2 regions of the Rhizobium sp. LEGMi-198b genome follow, and region 2 is predicted to be linked to the other one. Evidence: riboswitches for the same ligand, from Rfam matches in the RefSeq annotation. Region 2 holds a riboswitch; the other holds the start of a gene.
The links. Region 2 has a riboswitch for cobalamin ahead of ACXHXG_RS03055 (aromatic ring-hydroxylating oxygenase subunit alpha). Riboswitches for the same ligand answer to the same signal wherever they lie in the genome.
Positions count from the first base shown of each region.

Region 1: it holds a riboswitch for cobalamin, as region 2 does, so the genes downstream of both, ACXHXG_RS08035 (DUF1636 family protein) here and ACXHXG_RS03055 (aromatic ring-hydroxylating oxygenase subunit alpha) in region 2, are expected to answer to the same signal.

Region 1 covers NZ_JBSYVH010000002.1:272,193-279,441, reverse strand. The annotation lists gene ACXHXG_RS08040 (FAD/NAD(P)-binding protein) at 1-1,243, shown strand, start outside; cobalamin riboswitch at 1,463-1,679, shown strand; gene ACXHXG_RS08035 (DUF1636 family protein) at 1,788-2,201, shown strand; gene ACXHXG_RS08030 (ABC transporter ATP-binding protein) at 2,212-2,991, shown strand; gene ACXHXG_RS08025 (ABC transporter substrate-binding protein) at 3,005-3,964, shown strand; gene ACXHXG_RS08020 (FecCD family ABC transporter permease) at 4,025-5,035, shown strand; gene ACXHXG_RS08015 (DUF924 family protein) at 5,111-5,671, shown strand; gene ACXHXG_RS08010 (mechanosensitive ion channel family protein) at 5,842-7,249, shown strand, end outside.
Region 2 covers NZ_JBSYVH010000001.1:617,617-624,865, forward strand. The annotation lists gene ACXHXG_RS03035 (transporter) at 1-57, shown strand, start outside; gene ACXHXG_RS03040 (BA14K family protein) at 134-604, opposite strand; gene ACXHXG_RS03045 (glycoside hydrolase family 25 protein) at 895-1,848, shown strand; gene ACXHXG_RS03050 (FAD-binding oxidoreductase) at 1,909-2,997, opposite strand; gene ACXHXG_RS03055 (aromatic ring-hydroxylating oxygenase subunit alpha) at 3,000-4,244, opposite strand; cobalamin riboswitch at 4,347-4,550, opposite strand; gene ACXHXG_RS03060 (DUF6656 family protein) at 4,886-5,497, shown strand; gene ACXHXG_RS03065 (L-threonylcarbamoyladenylate synthase) at 5,555-6,529, shown strand; gene ACXHXG_RS03070 (FAD-binding oxidoreductase) at 6,564-7,249, shown strand, end outside.

The DNA.
Region 1 (7,249 bases), on a different contig from region 2:
CAGCGGCGGTCAGGCGTTGGCTTCCGGCCATAGCAGCGAAATCCTGAACAGCCGTGTGCGCGATCTCTCGGTTTCCGCTGGCGATCCCGATGATTTCAACGATTGGCTCTGTAGCAATGCCGCGTTCCGCAGTGCCGTGCCGGCGGCCATACCGGGCTTTTTGCAGATATTCGTCCCCAAAAGCATTTTCAGCGACTATGTGTACCAGCGCTTTTCCGAGGCATTGTCCTCGCGGCGGGATATTGCGGTGCAGGTCAGCGGCGAGACGGTGATCGGCCTTCGCCGCAGCCATGGCGACCGCTTTTTGGTGGAGAGCGCCGGCGCCGTCTATCCCCCGTTCGACACCGTGGTCCTGGCGACTGGTTACGGCATTGCCGATCACGAGCCGCAGAGCGGCGAACCGGTGGCGACGCCGACGACGGTCCGCGCCCGCCGCCTAGTGTCGCGCCCGCATACGGTCTTGCTCGGTAGCGGTCTGCGCGTCGTGGACCGGCTGCTGCAGATGCGCGACAACGGCTATGATGGGCAGATCACCATCGTTTCGAGACACGGCTTTCTGCCGCAGAGCCACACCCGCAGCAATGCCGATCCGGTCTTTCCTGCAGAAGCAATGCCCGGCAGTCTCAGCGAGATTGTGCGTTCTATTCGGCGGGCTTGCGAGAATGCGGAGGCGAGCGGGCAAAGCTGGCAATCCGTCATGAACGGCCTGCGCAAACATGCGCGCTCCCTTTGGCGCTCGCTGCCGGCCGGACAGAAGCAGCAATTCAACCGCCATCTGCGCGCCCTTTACGACAGCCATAGAAACCGTCTGCCGGAGGCTCTGTATGTCCGGCTGAGGCAGGAGCTGGCGGAGGGCAATACGCTGTCGCGTCGCGGGCAATTTCTACGGCGCACGCCGACCGGATTGATGCTGAAGCCGGCCGGTCAGCAGGGCGTGGAGCAGATCTATGCCGACGAGGTGATCGATTGCCGCTGCCGGGAGCCCGATCTCGATACGCCATTGATGCGGAGCCTGATCAACGCGGGCCTCGCCACACCGGATGAACTCGGTCTTGGCCTTGCTGTCGAAGCAACGGGCGCGCTTTCCACAGATGGCCGCATAATCGAGGGACTTTTCGCCATCGGCCCGCTGGGGCTCGGCAGCCTGCCGGACATCGATCTCGTGCCCGAGATCGTCACGCAGGCCTATGCGGCCGCCGAAGGCGTGGCGGCCCGGTTCTATCCGCAGTGCAAGGCGGTGTGATTGGGATTTTTGTCGCTCGCCTAAGCTCGGAGGCGAGGTCATTTGCCATGTTCAACAGCCCTTATGAATACGAGCTTCGGCCTCATCGCCATGCCTTATTTTTTGATTGAAATTAGTAACGTAATAACATAACAAATGCGCTTGCCATTCACGCCAGCCGGAATTCGGGGACAAGTGCAGACCTCAATGACACTACCATTGCTCGCTTCGATTTTCTGTGAGATGAACCATACCGATGGTGCTGCCGCCGGAATCATCCGGAGGGCGGCTGAAAAGGGAACACGGTGCGGATTACCCATCAGGGGCCAAAACCGTGGCTGCCCCCGCAACTGTAAGCGGAGAGCGCGTTCGCGACATGCCACTGGCTTCATGCCGGGAAGGTGCGAACGGGCTGTGACCCGCGAGCCAGGAGACCTGCCATCGATGACGTCAACCGCAACGGACGGGGTGTTCCGATGGAAATTCAGTGGTTGGGCGAGGGCGCGTTTGTGTCCGCAGGCCCTATCTTGACTTTGCCTCCGGCGAGATCTCCGGGAGGCTTTTCATGGATACAGCGAGAGAGCAGACGCATCGGATCACCGTATGCACGAATTGCCGTCACGTCGGCGCGCCATGCCGTCCCGGTCTTGATTTGCTGAAGCATCTACAGGCCGCCATTACCCAGGCTGGCGCGGCACTTTCCGACGATTTCAGTCTGGAGGGCAGCGTTTGCATGGCCGGCTGCGATCGGCCATGCACCGTCGCCTTCCAGGCAACGGCAAAGGCGACCTACCTCTTCGGCGACATCGCGGGCGAGGCGGATATCGGGGCACTCGTCTCCTTCGCCGAGCTTTACCGCGATCGGCCCGATGGCCTGACACGGGAAGGCGAACGCCCGAAAATGCTGGGCGGCAAGACATTGGCGCGCATTCCGGCTGCGATCGTTTCGGCCGAACGCCAAGCAACGCTCTTGCAGTAGGAGCGGGGTCATGCTGGAAAAATGCTTGCGACTGGAAGCTGACGGCGTCACCTGGGGCCCGCATAAGGGTAAACCGATCATCCGGGACATCAGCCTGTCCGTCAAAGCTGGTGATCGGCTGGCAATCATCGGCCCGAACGGGGCGGGTAAATCGACCCTGCTGCGCTGCCTCTATCGTGGTATCCGGCCGCAACGGGGTTGCGTGCATCTCGACGGCATCGATCTCTGGTCGATCGGCCCGCGCGAGGCGGCGCAGCGTATCGCCGTCGTCCTGCAGGAGACGCCGGGCGATTTTCCCTTCAGCGTCCGCAATGTGGTGATGATGGGCCGCATTCCCCATCGCAAGGGCATGGCGCGTTGGAGCGAGGAGGATCATGCGGCGACTGCGGCAGCACTTGTCCGCCTGGAGCTCAAGGATCTGTCGCTCCGGCAATTCGCGTCGCTTTCGGGCGGCGAAAAGCAGCGGGTATTGATTGCCCGCGCGCTGGCGCAAGAGCCGGAGCTGATCATCCTCGACGAGCCAACCAACCATCTCGATATCCGCCATCAGCTCGAAATACTGGAGCTGCTGAAAGGGATTGGTCTGACGATCATCACGACCTTGCACGACATTAATCTTGCCGCCGATTTCGCCACCCATGTCGCAGTGCTCGATTCCGGCTGTTTGACAGGCCACGGCTCGGCAACCGAGGTTCTGACCGCCGAGCGCATCTCATCCGCATTCCGTGTCGAAGCGAGCCGTCAGGTCGTGGGCGACACATCCCATCGTTTTACGTTTTCTCTTCGATAATTTGGAGCCATCCATGTCTTTCCGCATGTCCTTGTCCGCTACCGCCTTGCTGCTCGGCACGCTCTTTGCCGGTGCTGCTTTGGCCGAGCCCGTCACCGTGCGTAGCTGCAATCGCGATGTCACTTTCGACAAGGCGCCGGAGCGCGCCGTTTCCAACGATGTCAACCTCACGGAAATGATGCTGGCGCTGAAGCTAAGGGATCGCATGGTCGGCTACACCGGGGTTTCCGGCTGGAAGACGCTGGATGAGAAGCTGCGAGACGGCATCAAGGAAATGCCGGAGCTGTCGCCGAAATATCCAACCAAGGAAGTGTTGCTCGGAGCCAATGCCGACTTTTATTTCGCCGGCTGGAACTACGGCATGAAAGTGGGCGGCGAAGTGACACCGCAGACTTTGGCGCCCTTCGGCATCAAGGTCTATGAGCTCACCGAATCCTGCATCTTCGTCATGCAGAAGAACAAGCCGACCATGGACGACATGTTCGTCGACCTGCTCAATCTCGGCAGGATTTTCCGTGTCGAGGATAGGGCTGAAGCCTTAGTGGCCGACTATCGCAAGCAGCTCGGCGCTATCCAGGCGAAGATCAGCCATGCCGACGAGCCGACCCGCGTCTTCGTCTATGATTCCGGTGAGGAGAAGCCCTTCACCTCGGGCCGGTACGGCATCCCGACGGCAATGATCGAAGCGGCCGGCGGCACCAATGTCATGGACAATGTCGAAAAGAGCTGGACGGAGGTCTCCTGGGAGCCGGTGATCGAGAAAAACCCCGAGGTCATCGTCATCGTCGACTACGGCGAAGTCACGGCGGCCCAGAAGATCGCATTTCTGAAGAACAATCCGGCTTTCAAGACCATCGACGCGGTGAAGAACGACCGTTTCGTCGTGCTTCCCTATGTCGAGGCCACGCCGGGACCGCGCAATATCGAGGCCATCGCAACGCTAGCGAAGGCTTTTCACCCGGAAGCGATGTAACGAACGACAATGCCGATCCGTCCAGTCGATCACTGGACGGATCGCTTCCTGGATTTTCGCATGCGTATTGGCCTTCCCATTCTGATCCCTCTCCTGGTCGCTCTCCTCGCCATGTCGATCACGGCGGGCGTTTCCTTCGGTGCGGCACCGATCCCGTTTGCGACTGTCTGGTCGATCGTCGGCAACAAGCTGCATGCCGATTTGCTCCCCGTCACCTGGTCAGGCGGACAGGAAAGTATTGTTTGGGATGTCCGTTTTCCGCGCGTCATCCTGGCGTTGCTCGTGGGGGCCGGGCTTGCGGTCACCGGAGCGGTGCTGCAGGCTTTAACGCGAAATCCGCTGGCCGATCCGCATCTTCTCGGTGTTTCCTCAGGTGCCGCTTTCGGTGCTATCCTGGCACTGCTGCACACGGGGCTCATCCTCGGGCTATTGACCGTACCCTTGTTCTCCTTCGCCGGCGCGCTGCTGGCGATCGCAGCGGTGGCGCTGGTGACCCGGCTGACGCGTTCGCATTCGGCCGACCGGCTGGTGTTGTCGGGTGTCGCCGTCGCCTTTGTCTTTACCGCGCTCGGCAATCTCCTGATTTTTCTCGGCGACCCCAGGGCGGCCAATACCGTTGTCTTCTGGATGCTCGGTGGTTTGGGGCTGGCGCAGTGGCAGCATCTGATCTATCCGGCCGGCGTGCTGCTTGTCTGCCTTGCCGTGCTGATGCTGAAATCACGGGAGCTCAACGCGCTTGCCATGGGCGACGAGACGGCAGCGACGCTCGGCATTGCCGTCTCGCAATTCCGCTTCATGCTGTTTGTTGTCACGGCGCTGCTGACGGGCGTCATGGTTGCCTTTTCAGGGGCGATCGGCTTTGTCGGACTGATGGTGCCGCATTTCGTCCGGCTGCTCGCCGGCGGCGACAACGTCCTTGTCGTGCCGCTTAGCGCCGCCTTCGGGGCACTGACATTGGTCTGGGCTGATATTGCCGCGCGGCTTGTCATGGCGCCAGAGGACATGCCGATCGGCATCGTCACCGGTCTGGTCGGCGGCATCGCCTTCATTCTGATCCTGCGAAAAAGGTGACCAACGAGCGGCATTCACCATTGCCGCCCGCCGCTCGTGGACCTATCTCCCGACGGGCATGCCGGGAGGAAGGGAATGGCCGCAGATCCGATTGTTTGTACGCCAGAGGAAGTGCTGAGCTTCTGGTTCGAGGAGTGCACGAGCGAGGATTGGTTCCGCTCCACCGTTGCTCTTGACGAAGAGATGCGCCGTCGGTTTCGCGACACGCATCTGGCATTGGCGGCCGGCGTGCCGGATCTGTGGCGCGTAACGCCCGAAAGCCGGCTGGCAGCGGTCATCGTCCTCGATCAGTTCGCCCGCAACATCTATCGCGGCACACCGCTTGCGTTTGCGACGGATGGTTTGGCTTTGCAGGAGGCGAAAGAGGCTTTGGAGGTCGGTGCGGATCGAGGGATGCCGGCGGAACGACGGATATTCTTCTACTTGCCTTTCGAGCATGCCGAAGACCTGGCCGAACAGGGCCGGTCCGTGGCACTTTTCCGTTCGCTCGGCCTTGAAGAGCAGATCGATTATGCGGTTCGCCATCGCGCCATCATCGCCGCCTACGGCCGCTTCCCGCATCGCAATGTCTTCCTTGGCCGGGTGTCGACAGAGGCTGAGAAAGACTATCTCGCCGAGCCTGGAGCAGGATTCTGAGGGAATAAAGGTGTAAATGCCTTTGTGTCGCCTTTCTTTGCCTTACAAGGCGTAGGCCAAGGGAATATGAAATTCGCAATCACAGTTTAGGAAGATCCGATCTTCCGTTTTTTCGTGCGGCGAATCCGTTTACTCGCCGCCGGCGACTTTACTGCGACGAGGAGCTTTGCTTGCGCCCGCTGAAACACCGTCTCCGTTTTTTGCCCGTGCTGCTTATGGGGCTGAGCGCAGCCATTGTTGCCGGCCCTTTGATGGGCGGGCAGGCTTTTGCGCAAAGCCAGCAGCAGGCACAACCGACGCAGCCGGAACAGCAGCCCGCAGGCCAAGCGCCGCAGTCGGCGCAGCTCGCCAATGGTTTGCTGGAGACTGCCGTTGCCGATCTCGCCAAGGCTAAGAAGGACTTCGCCTCGATCGAAGGTGACTCCAAGGAAGAGGGCGCTGATGACAATGCGCTGGTCGCCCTTTCCGGCCGGGCGGACGAGCTCAATCGCTCCGTAGCGGCGATTTCGGCGCGGCTGAAGCCGCGCACTACCGAGATCGATGCGCGCCTGACACAGCTCGGTGCGCCGCCCAAGGAGGGGCAGCCGCCGGAAGCCGCGATCGTTACCCAGGAGCGCGACCGTCTCAACGCCGAACGTTCGCAGATCAGCGCCGTGACTGTCGACGCCGACAATCTCGTTGCTGCGAGTAACCGGCTTGTGATGCAACTTGTCGAAGTGCGCCGCAAGCTGTTTGCCGAGACGCTGTTCAAGCGTACTGGCGTTTCCGCCACCACATTCGAGGATGCTGGAACGGCCTTTGTCAACGAGGGCGTAGAGTTCAGCACTGCCGTAACAAGCTGGATCGGCTTTGTCGTGAAGGCGAAGCTTGGGTCGCTTATGGCTGCCCTCTTCCTGTCGCTTGGTGCGGCGTTGATTTTTCTGTCCGGAGGCTACCGGTTGTTCCGCAGATATTATGTGCGGGACGAAAACATTGAAAATCCGCCCTATATTAGCCGCCTCTCGGTCGCCTTCTGGTCAACGCTGATCCGCACGCTGTCGCTGGTCGCATTCCTCGTTACGTCCTTTTTCTTCCTGTCGAATTTCAACGTGCTGCGGCCGGATATCGCGCCTGTCCTGGCCGCTCTCTTCGGCTTCATCGGGCTGGTCTATTTCGTCGGCCGCCTGGCCAATGCCGTTTTTGCGCCCTTCAGGCCGCATTGGCGGCTCGTCAAGCTGTCCAACAAAGGTGCCCGCTCGCTGAGCTGGTGCATGCAGGCCATGGCCGTCGTCAACGGTCTTGATTATGTTTTCGACCGCATCAGCGAATCCATGGGATCGCCGGTTGTCGTCACGGTGGCGAAGAGCTTCTTTGCGGCTCTGTTGATCGGTCTTATCCTGATTGCCGCCTCCTTCGGTTCGCCGATCCTTGCAAAGAACGGCAATCCCGATGCTCCAGGCCGTCGTTGGCCGCATGGCATGGCGATCATCCTTCGGGTGCTCGGTACATTGCTGATCTTCACGGCTTTTATCGGCTATGTCGGCCTGGCGCGCTTCATTGCAACGCAGTTGATCGTCACCAGCGCCGTTCTGGCGACCA
Region 2 (7,249 bases):
ATCATCGCTTCGATGGTACTCGCCTGGTGGCTGCTGAAGCGGGTCAACATTCTCTGACGGCAGGGCGTTCAACCATGAAAAACCGCCCGGCGAGTGACCGGGCGGCTGGGGCTGATAGGTTCAAATCTCTCGCTCAATAGAAGGGCGAGTAGCACTGCTGCCGGGGACCGCGATTGGGCTGGAACGTATTGTCATAAGCCCGGTAGGAGCGGTAGCGCGCCTCGCACCATTCGACGTGGCGCGGGTTGATACCCCCAGCCGGAGCTACATAACGCGGCTGGCTGGCAATCGCGCCGCCGATGATGGCTCCGGCGCCGAAGGCGGCCAGCGGGTACCAATAGCCATCATAATAGCGATAACCATAACGATATCCCGGATAACCGCGGTAGCCGCCATACCAACCACGGCGATAATACGGATAGTATCCGCCGTGATAACCGCCATAGCGGCGCCACTGAACCTGCTGAACGTCGGCAGGGGCGGCCTTGTCTGCCGCCGCAACGGGCGCGGCAGGCATCTGCATTGCGAAGGACGGGGTGAAGCTCGTCAGAGCCACAGCGGCCGAAACAGCGATAGTCGCAATTCTTGCACGGAAACCAAGCATTTATATCTCCATTCCCTGGCTTACATTGTGCTTAAGGCAATGAACGTTCCTAATTGGGGAAGGTTCCCCAAACAGGGTTCGAATACCTGCTGCGCCGCGCGTCCAATATGACGCGGCGGGACGTAGCGGCGCATAGTGTTTCCCTTAAATCGGTACAAATTTAAGGGGTTATGCGGACCCAACGGTAAATTTTTAGCGATCCCATCCTTAACCAGGGATTAACCACCGATCCTTACCATTGTTTCATGAAGGGATACCGGCAGACTCACCCTCTGATTTGCAGTTTCCTGATGGTTCTGGCGCTGCTCGGACCGGCTTCCCCGCTTGCGGCCGCTGAGAACCCACCCTGGAACGATCCCCAGAACGCCCTTATCGTCGATGCCTATGAGTTGAATACCATCGATTGGGATCAGCTTCTGCAGGACAAGCGCATAGCCGCTTTCATCTCCAAGGCTTCGGACGGCCTGCCAGAGAGCTTTAGCTGCACGGGCGATCATGCCGGCGACACCTTTGCGCACTGCAAGACGATGTGGCGCAAATATGCCGTCAGTCGCGAGCTGTATCAGACGCGTCGTATGCTGGCCAAGATGAACGGCCTGCTCTGGGGCGCCTACCACCTTGGACGGCCCGGCAACCCGGTCGACCAGGCCAATCATTTTCTGGATTATGCCGATCCGAAACCGGACGAATTGATGGTGCTCGATATCGACGGCTTGGACGCGACCCAGTTCATGTCGCTCGATGACGCGCAGATCTTCGTTGGTCACATCAAGGTGAGAACAGGCCGCTATCCCATTCTCTATACCAATCACAACACCGCCCGGTATATTGCCGATCATCGCGAGGACTATCCGATCCTGTCGCGGCTGCCGCTGTGGTATGCCCGCTACAAGCCCGATGTGAAGGGCACCTTCCCGCTCGGCAATTGGGACAATTATGCGCTCTGGCAATTCTCCTCATCCGACAATTGCTCGGAGAAGACCTGTCCTTACCGGGTGCCGGGGACGCTTACCGATATTGATGTCAATGTCGTGCCGATGACGAAGGTGCAGCTCGCCAAGATCTGGCCGCAGGGCGATCTGCTGCCCGCAAAGCCGGAACCTGCACCCATGATCATTGCTAAGGGACCAAGCTGTACCTCACCGCTGCAGACGCTCGTCTCGCTGATGGTCGACCCAATCGTCACCGCCGCAACGCAGCCGAAGACGGTCGAGATCAACGAGTTGAATTATCAGGATTTCTAGCGCATCCGCTATCGGGCGGGAGCCGCCCGATAGCGGATAAGTAGTCTCGATTCAAAAGGCTTAGGCTTCTATCTGCACATCCGTTTTAGGCCGCGAACAGCAGGCCAGAATGTAGCCTTCGTCGATTTCGTCGTCGAGGATGCCGCCATTATGGTTCATCTCGACCTCGCCCGACAGTTTCATCACCCTGCAGGTGCCGCAGAGACCGGATTCGCAGGCAGCACCGATGCGTACGCCGGCGCCGCGCGCGGCCTGCAGGATCGTCTGGCCTGGGGCGCAGGCGACATCCCTGCCGGCCATGGTGAAGCGGATCGAGGTCGCCGCGTCCGTCGACGCGTCATCGCTGACTTCGGCCAGCGGCGTTGCCGCCTGCGCCGGCTGGAAGCTTTCCTGATGGTAGCGCGCCATGTCGAAGCCGTGGGCTTCCAGCATGGAGCGGACGGCATCCATGAAGACTTCAGGGCCGCAGCAGAAGATGGTGCGTTCCATGAAATCTGGCGCGAGCAGTCCGATCTTTGCCTTGTCGATGCGGCCCTTCAGCCCCGACCAGAGATCGGTGCGGCCGCAGCCTTCGACGATGAAGCCGAGATCGAGGTTCGGCATGAAGCGGGCGAGATATTCCAGCTCCGAGCGGAAGATGATGTCGGCGGGGCTGCGCGAGCAATTGACGAAGGTGATGTCCGACAAGGGCCCTGTGTCGGCCATGTAGCGCGTCATCGCCATCATCGGCGTGATGCCGGAGCCGGCCGAAACGAAGAGATATTTTTCGCCGGGATGACGGATGTGGCTGAAATCGCCGAGCGGGCCGAAAGCCTTGATGCGCATACCGGGCTTCAGGTTCTCGAACATCCAGCGCGTGCCGATGCTGTCCTTCTGCGCCTTCACCGTGACGGCCACGGAAAAGGGCCGCGACGGTGTCGAGGAAAGCGTGTAGGTGCGCATGACCGGCTCGGGCGCCGTCGGCAGTTCCAGGGTTACGAACTGGCCCGGCAGATAGCGGAACCAATTATCCTTGTCGGAGCGGAATGTGAAGGTCATCACATCGGGCGCTTCCGGCGTTGCCGACAGGCATTCGAGCAGATGCTGCCTGTCGCTCCATGGCTGCATCTGATCCAGGTGCTGATGACGGAGAGAGATGGTCATGTTCATACTCAGGCAACCGCCGACAGCTTGGCCTGATCGCCCTGCAGCCGGTTGATCATGAAATTCGAGTACCACTCGACGAACTGCATGACGCCGCCCTCGTGGAGTTCCGAATAGGGGCCGGGCTCATAGGCCGGCGAGCGTATACCGAAGGCATTTTCCTCGACGATGCGACGGTCCTGATCGTTGGTTTCCGTCCAGACATGGGTCAGTTCCTCGAGGTCATAGTCGACGCCCTCTACCGCATCCTTATGCACCAGCCATTTGGTGGTGACCGCGGTTTCCTCGGCGCTGATCGGCAGCACGCGGAAGGAAATGGCGTGGTCGCCGAGAAGATGGTTCCACGTTGTCGGGTAATGGAACAGGATCATCGCACCGATATTGTTGATGGTGACGTCAGGCGATAGCGGCCGCTTGACGGCGCGCCTGCCGGACATGGTGTAGCTTTCAGCCCCTTCGATCAGCGGCATGCGGGCGGCGCGGAACTGACCATCGGGTGCGATCTTGAATTGGCTCGGCAAGCCGGCGGCTTCGCAGCGCTGCCAGTGCTCAGTGATGAGGGGATCGTTCATCGCACCTTGTACACCCGTGATGGTCGGCGCTTCCGGGTAGGTACGGCAGAGCTCCGGATGATTGGCGGCGCAGTGATAGCACTCGCGATTGTTCTCCCATACCAGCTTCCAATTGCCCTTTTCGATAATGGTGCTCTGGAAGGCGACCTTCGTCTCGCCGATGCGATGCGGCGCCATGTAAGGCTCGATCGCGGCGCGGACCGGGGAGAAATCCGGGGCGTTTTTCGCCAGACAGATGAAGATGTAGCCGCCGACGCTCTCGCAGTGAACCGGCTTCAGGGAGAACTGGCTCTTGTCGAAATCCTCCGCCATCTGCCGGGCGAAGAGCAGCGAACCGTCGAGTTCGTAGGTCCACTGATGGTAAGGGCAGACAAGCTTGGCCGAAGAACCGCGCTCGGATGCGCAGACACGCGAGCCGCGGTGGCGACAACTATTGTGGAAGGCGCGGATGACCTGATCCCGGCCGCGGACGATAACGACGGGATAATCGCCGACCTGGACCGTGAAATAATTGCCCGCCCGTGGCACTTCGCAATCATGGCCAATGAACAGCCAGTCGCGATAGTAGATCATCTCCATGTCGAGCTTGAAATAATCGGGGTCGGTGTAGAAGGCGTGCTCCAGGCTGAAACCCTGGCGGCGGTTCTTCAATTGTCGCAAAACGTCGGTGCCGATATCCATGTGCCTATCCTCGTGCAATACCAGGCAGTAGGCAGAGGACATGCACCGGCCGGCCTTAAACAGCCCAACGCATTACCCCCCGACTGCCCGCCGCGGTCAGTGAAATCTATCATCCCCAAGGCTGGTTTCCGGGCTCTGGAGCGGTCCTCAAGAGGACCCCATGGCGCCTTCCCAGGTTGTTTTCGACCCAGTGGCTTTATCTGCCATGCCTCACTCCACCACCGTTGCGGGGGCAGCGCCGGATTTTGACCGGCTTCCCAATTCTCCGCCTCCCTAATAGACGGCACCTTGAGATTGAGGTCATCATAGCTCCCGCGTCGCGCGTCGCTCTGCTGCAATGCGACATCGGCTTCGAAATTGGCGACAGGTGAAATGAAGCTTCGAAATGACGCGAATTTTGTTGCGATAATACGAGGCAATTCAAGCTATTAGCCTGGCGCTGGCGAGACGATCGTCCGCGCGAACCGCTCTGCGCTCCATGACGCTTTATCTTGATTGCGACAGACCGGTCGGCGGCGATTTTTGGGGACGGTCTTGTACCGCGGAGAGTCCTTCACGAACCGTCAGCCTTGGGCGCTTAAGCCCGGCTCAAGCTAGGCGATCTATCAACTGCTATCCATACCCATACCGTGAGTGCCGCCATGGCCAAGCTCAGATATTTCGACGCCAAGAAGCCCGCCGAACCGGAACCGGAATTGCCGGCGGCCTCCCATAGCGAATTCCTGCGCACCGGCCGTATCACCCGCGACAGGGCGCATTGGCTGGCCGAAGAGCGGCGCTATCTCAGCTATGAGGAAGTGGCCGAGCGCACGGCGAATAAGCTGCGGAATGCTGGCGAAAAGACCCATGATCGGCTGAACAGCTTTCACCAATCGATTCGTTTTCCAAAGCTGATCTTCCATCACACGCTGAAGGACACGCCGCATCTCGGTTATTGCCATGTTACTGCGGCGCGAACGCAATTTGCGCAGTATGAAGAGGTGAGCTGGGCCTTCTACATCGCCAACTTCTTTGCCCGCATCGGGCAGAACGACAATTTCTTCGAAAATATCAGCCTGAAATATTCACGAATGTATTTTGCCGTCGCCGTTTTGCCGGATCAGGAATCGCCGGAAAAGAAACTGACGATCAACCGCGAGATCCGAGGCAATGGCGTACTCTTCCACACGCACGATCCGCAGATCGCTATCCGCAACGTGCTGCTGCTTGGCGCACGCAACGAACAGCTCCGCGACATCATTCGCCAGCTTTGATCATTGATCCCCAAACTTGAAAAGCATAAGAACGGCCTGAACTACAACGGTCAGGCCATGGCGCGACACATAGACATTCTCCAGGATCCCGAAACGGCTATAGCTGCGGCGTCGGAAACGCTTGCCGAGGGGCTGCCGATCGGGTTGCCGACCGAGACGGTCTATGGGCTTGCCGCCGATGCCACCAATCCCGCTGCTATCACCCGAATCTACGAGACTAAGGGCCGGCCCCGCTTCAATCCGCTGATTTGCCACATGAGCGATCTTGCCATGGCGGAACGCCATGCGATCTTCGACCCGATCTCGCGGAAGCTGGCCGAAGCCTTCTGGCCCGGTCCGTTGACCCTTGTGCTGCCGCTGCGGCCGGAAAGCGATATCCATCCGCTGGCGACCGCGGGGCTTGATACGATCGGCATCCGTGTGCCGCAGGGTTTTGCGGGCGAGTTGATCCGCGCCTTCGGCCGGCCACTCGCCGCCCCCAGCGCCAATACGTCCGGCAAGATCAGCGCTACCAGCGCCGATCATGTTCATGACGATCTTGGCGAACGGATTACGCTCATCCTCGATGCCGGCGCTTCGGTCGTCGGCGTTGAATCGACGATCGTCAAGGTTGAAGACGGGGAGATGCGGCTGCTGAGGCCGGGGGGCCTCGCGGCGGAGGAGATCGAACGGATCGCGGGTCAGCTCCTCAAGCGCAAGAACGGTGCCTCGCCGGCCATTGAGGCGCCAGGCATGCTTGCCTCCCATTACGCGCCGGGTGCTGCGGTGCGGCTCGATGCGACTGCTGTTTTACCGGGCGAGGCGTTGATCCGTTTTGGCCGGCCGGACATTGCCGGTGCGGAGAACGCGGCCATGGTGCTCGATCTCAGCCCGTCCGGCGATCTTGCGGAAGCCGCCGCCAATCTGTTCGATTTCATGAAACGCGCCGATGGCAGCGGCGCGGCAATGATCGCCTTTTCCAGCATTCCCGACGAAGGCCTCGGCGAAGCCATCAACGACCGCCTGCGCCGCGCGGCCGCGCCCAGAGAGTAAATCCGGTCAAAGACACATCGGCAAAGGACACGCCATGAGCAGCTCCGCCCCCTCCTCCGCCCTTCTGGATCGCTTTGCCGCGATCGTCGGCGAAAAGCATGCCGTGCAGGACCCTGCGGAGATCGCACCGCATCTTATCGAAAATCGCGGGCTCTATCACGGCGCATCGCCCCTGCTCTTGAAGCCGGGCTCGGTGGAAGAGGTTTCGGCAATCCTGAAGCTTGCCAGCGAGACCGGCACGGCCATCGTACCCCAGACCGGTAACACCGGCCTTGTCGGTGGCCAAACGCCCCGCGAGGGCGGCTCTGACATCATCCTCTCATTGGAGCGCATGAACCGCATCCGCGACATCGATCCGGTCGGCAATACCATGATCGTCGATGGTGGTTGCATCCTGGCTGATGTGCAGAAAGCGGCGGAAGAGCATGGCCGCATGTTTCCGCTGTCGCTCGGCTCCGAGGGCTCCTGCCGCATCGCCGGCAATCTCTCCACCAATGCCGGCGGCACGGCCGTTCTTGCCTACGGCAATATGCGCCAGCTCTGCCTCGGCCTTGAAGTGGTGCTGCCAACCGGCGAAATCTGGAACGGCCTGCGGCGGCTGAAAAAGGACAATACCGGTTACGACCTGCGCGACCTCTTCATCGGCGCCGAGGGAACGCTCGGCGTTATCACCGGCGCGGTGCTGAAGCTTTTCCCGCAACCGCTTGGCCATCAGGTGGC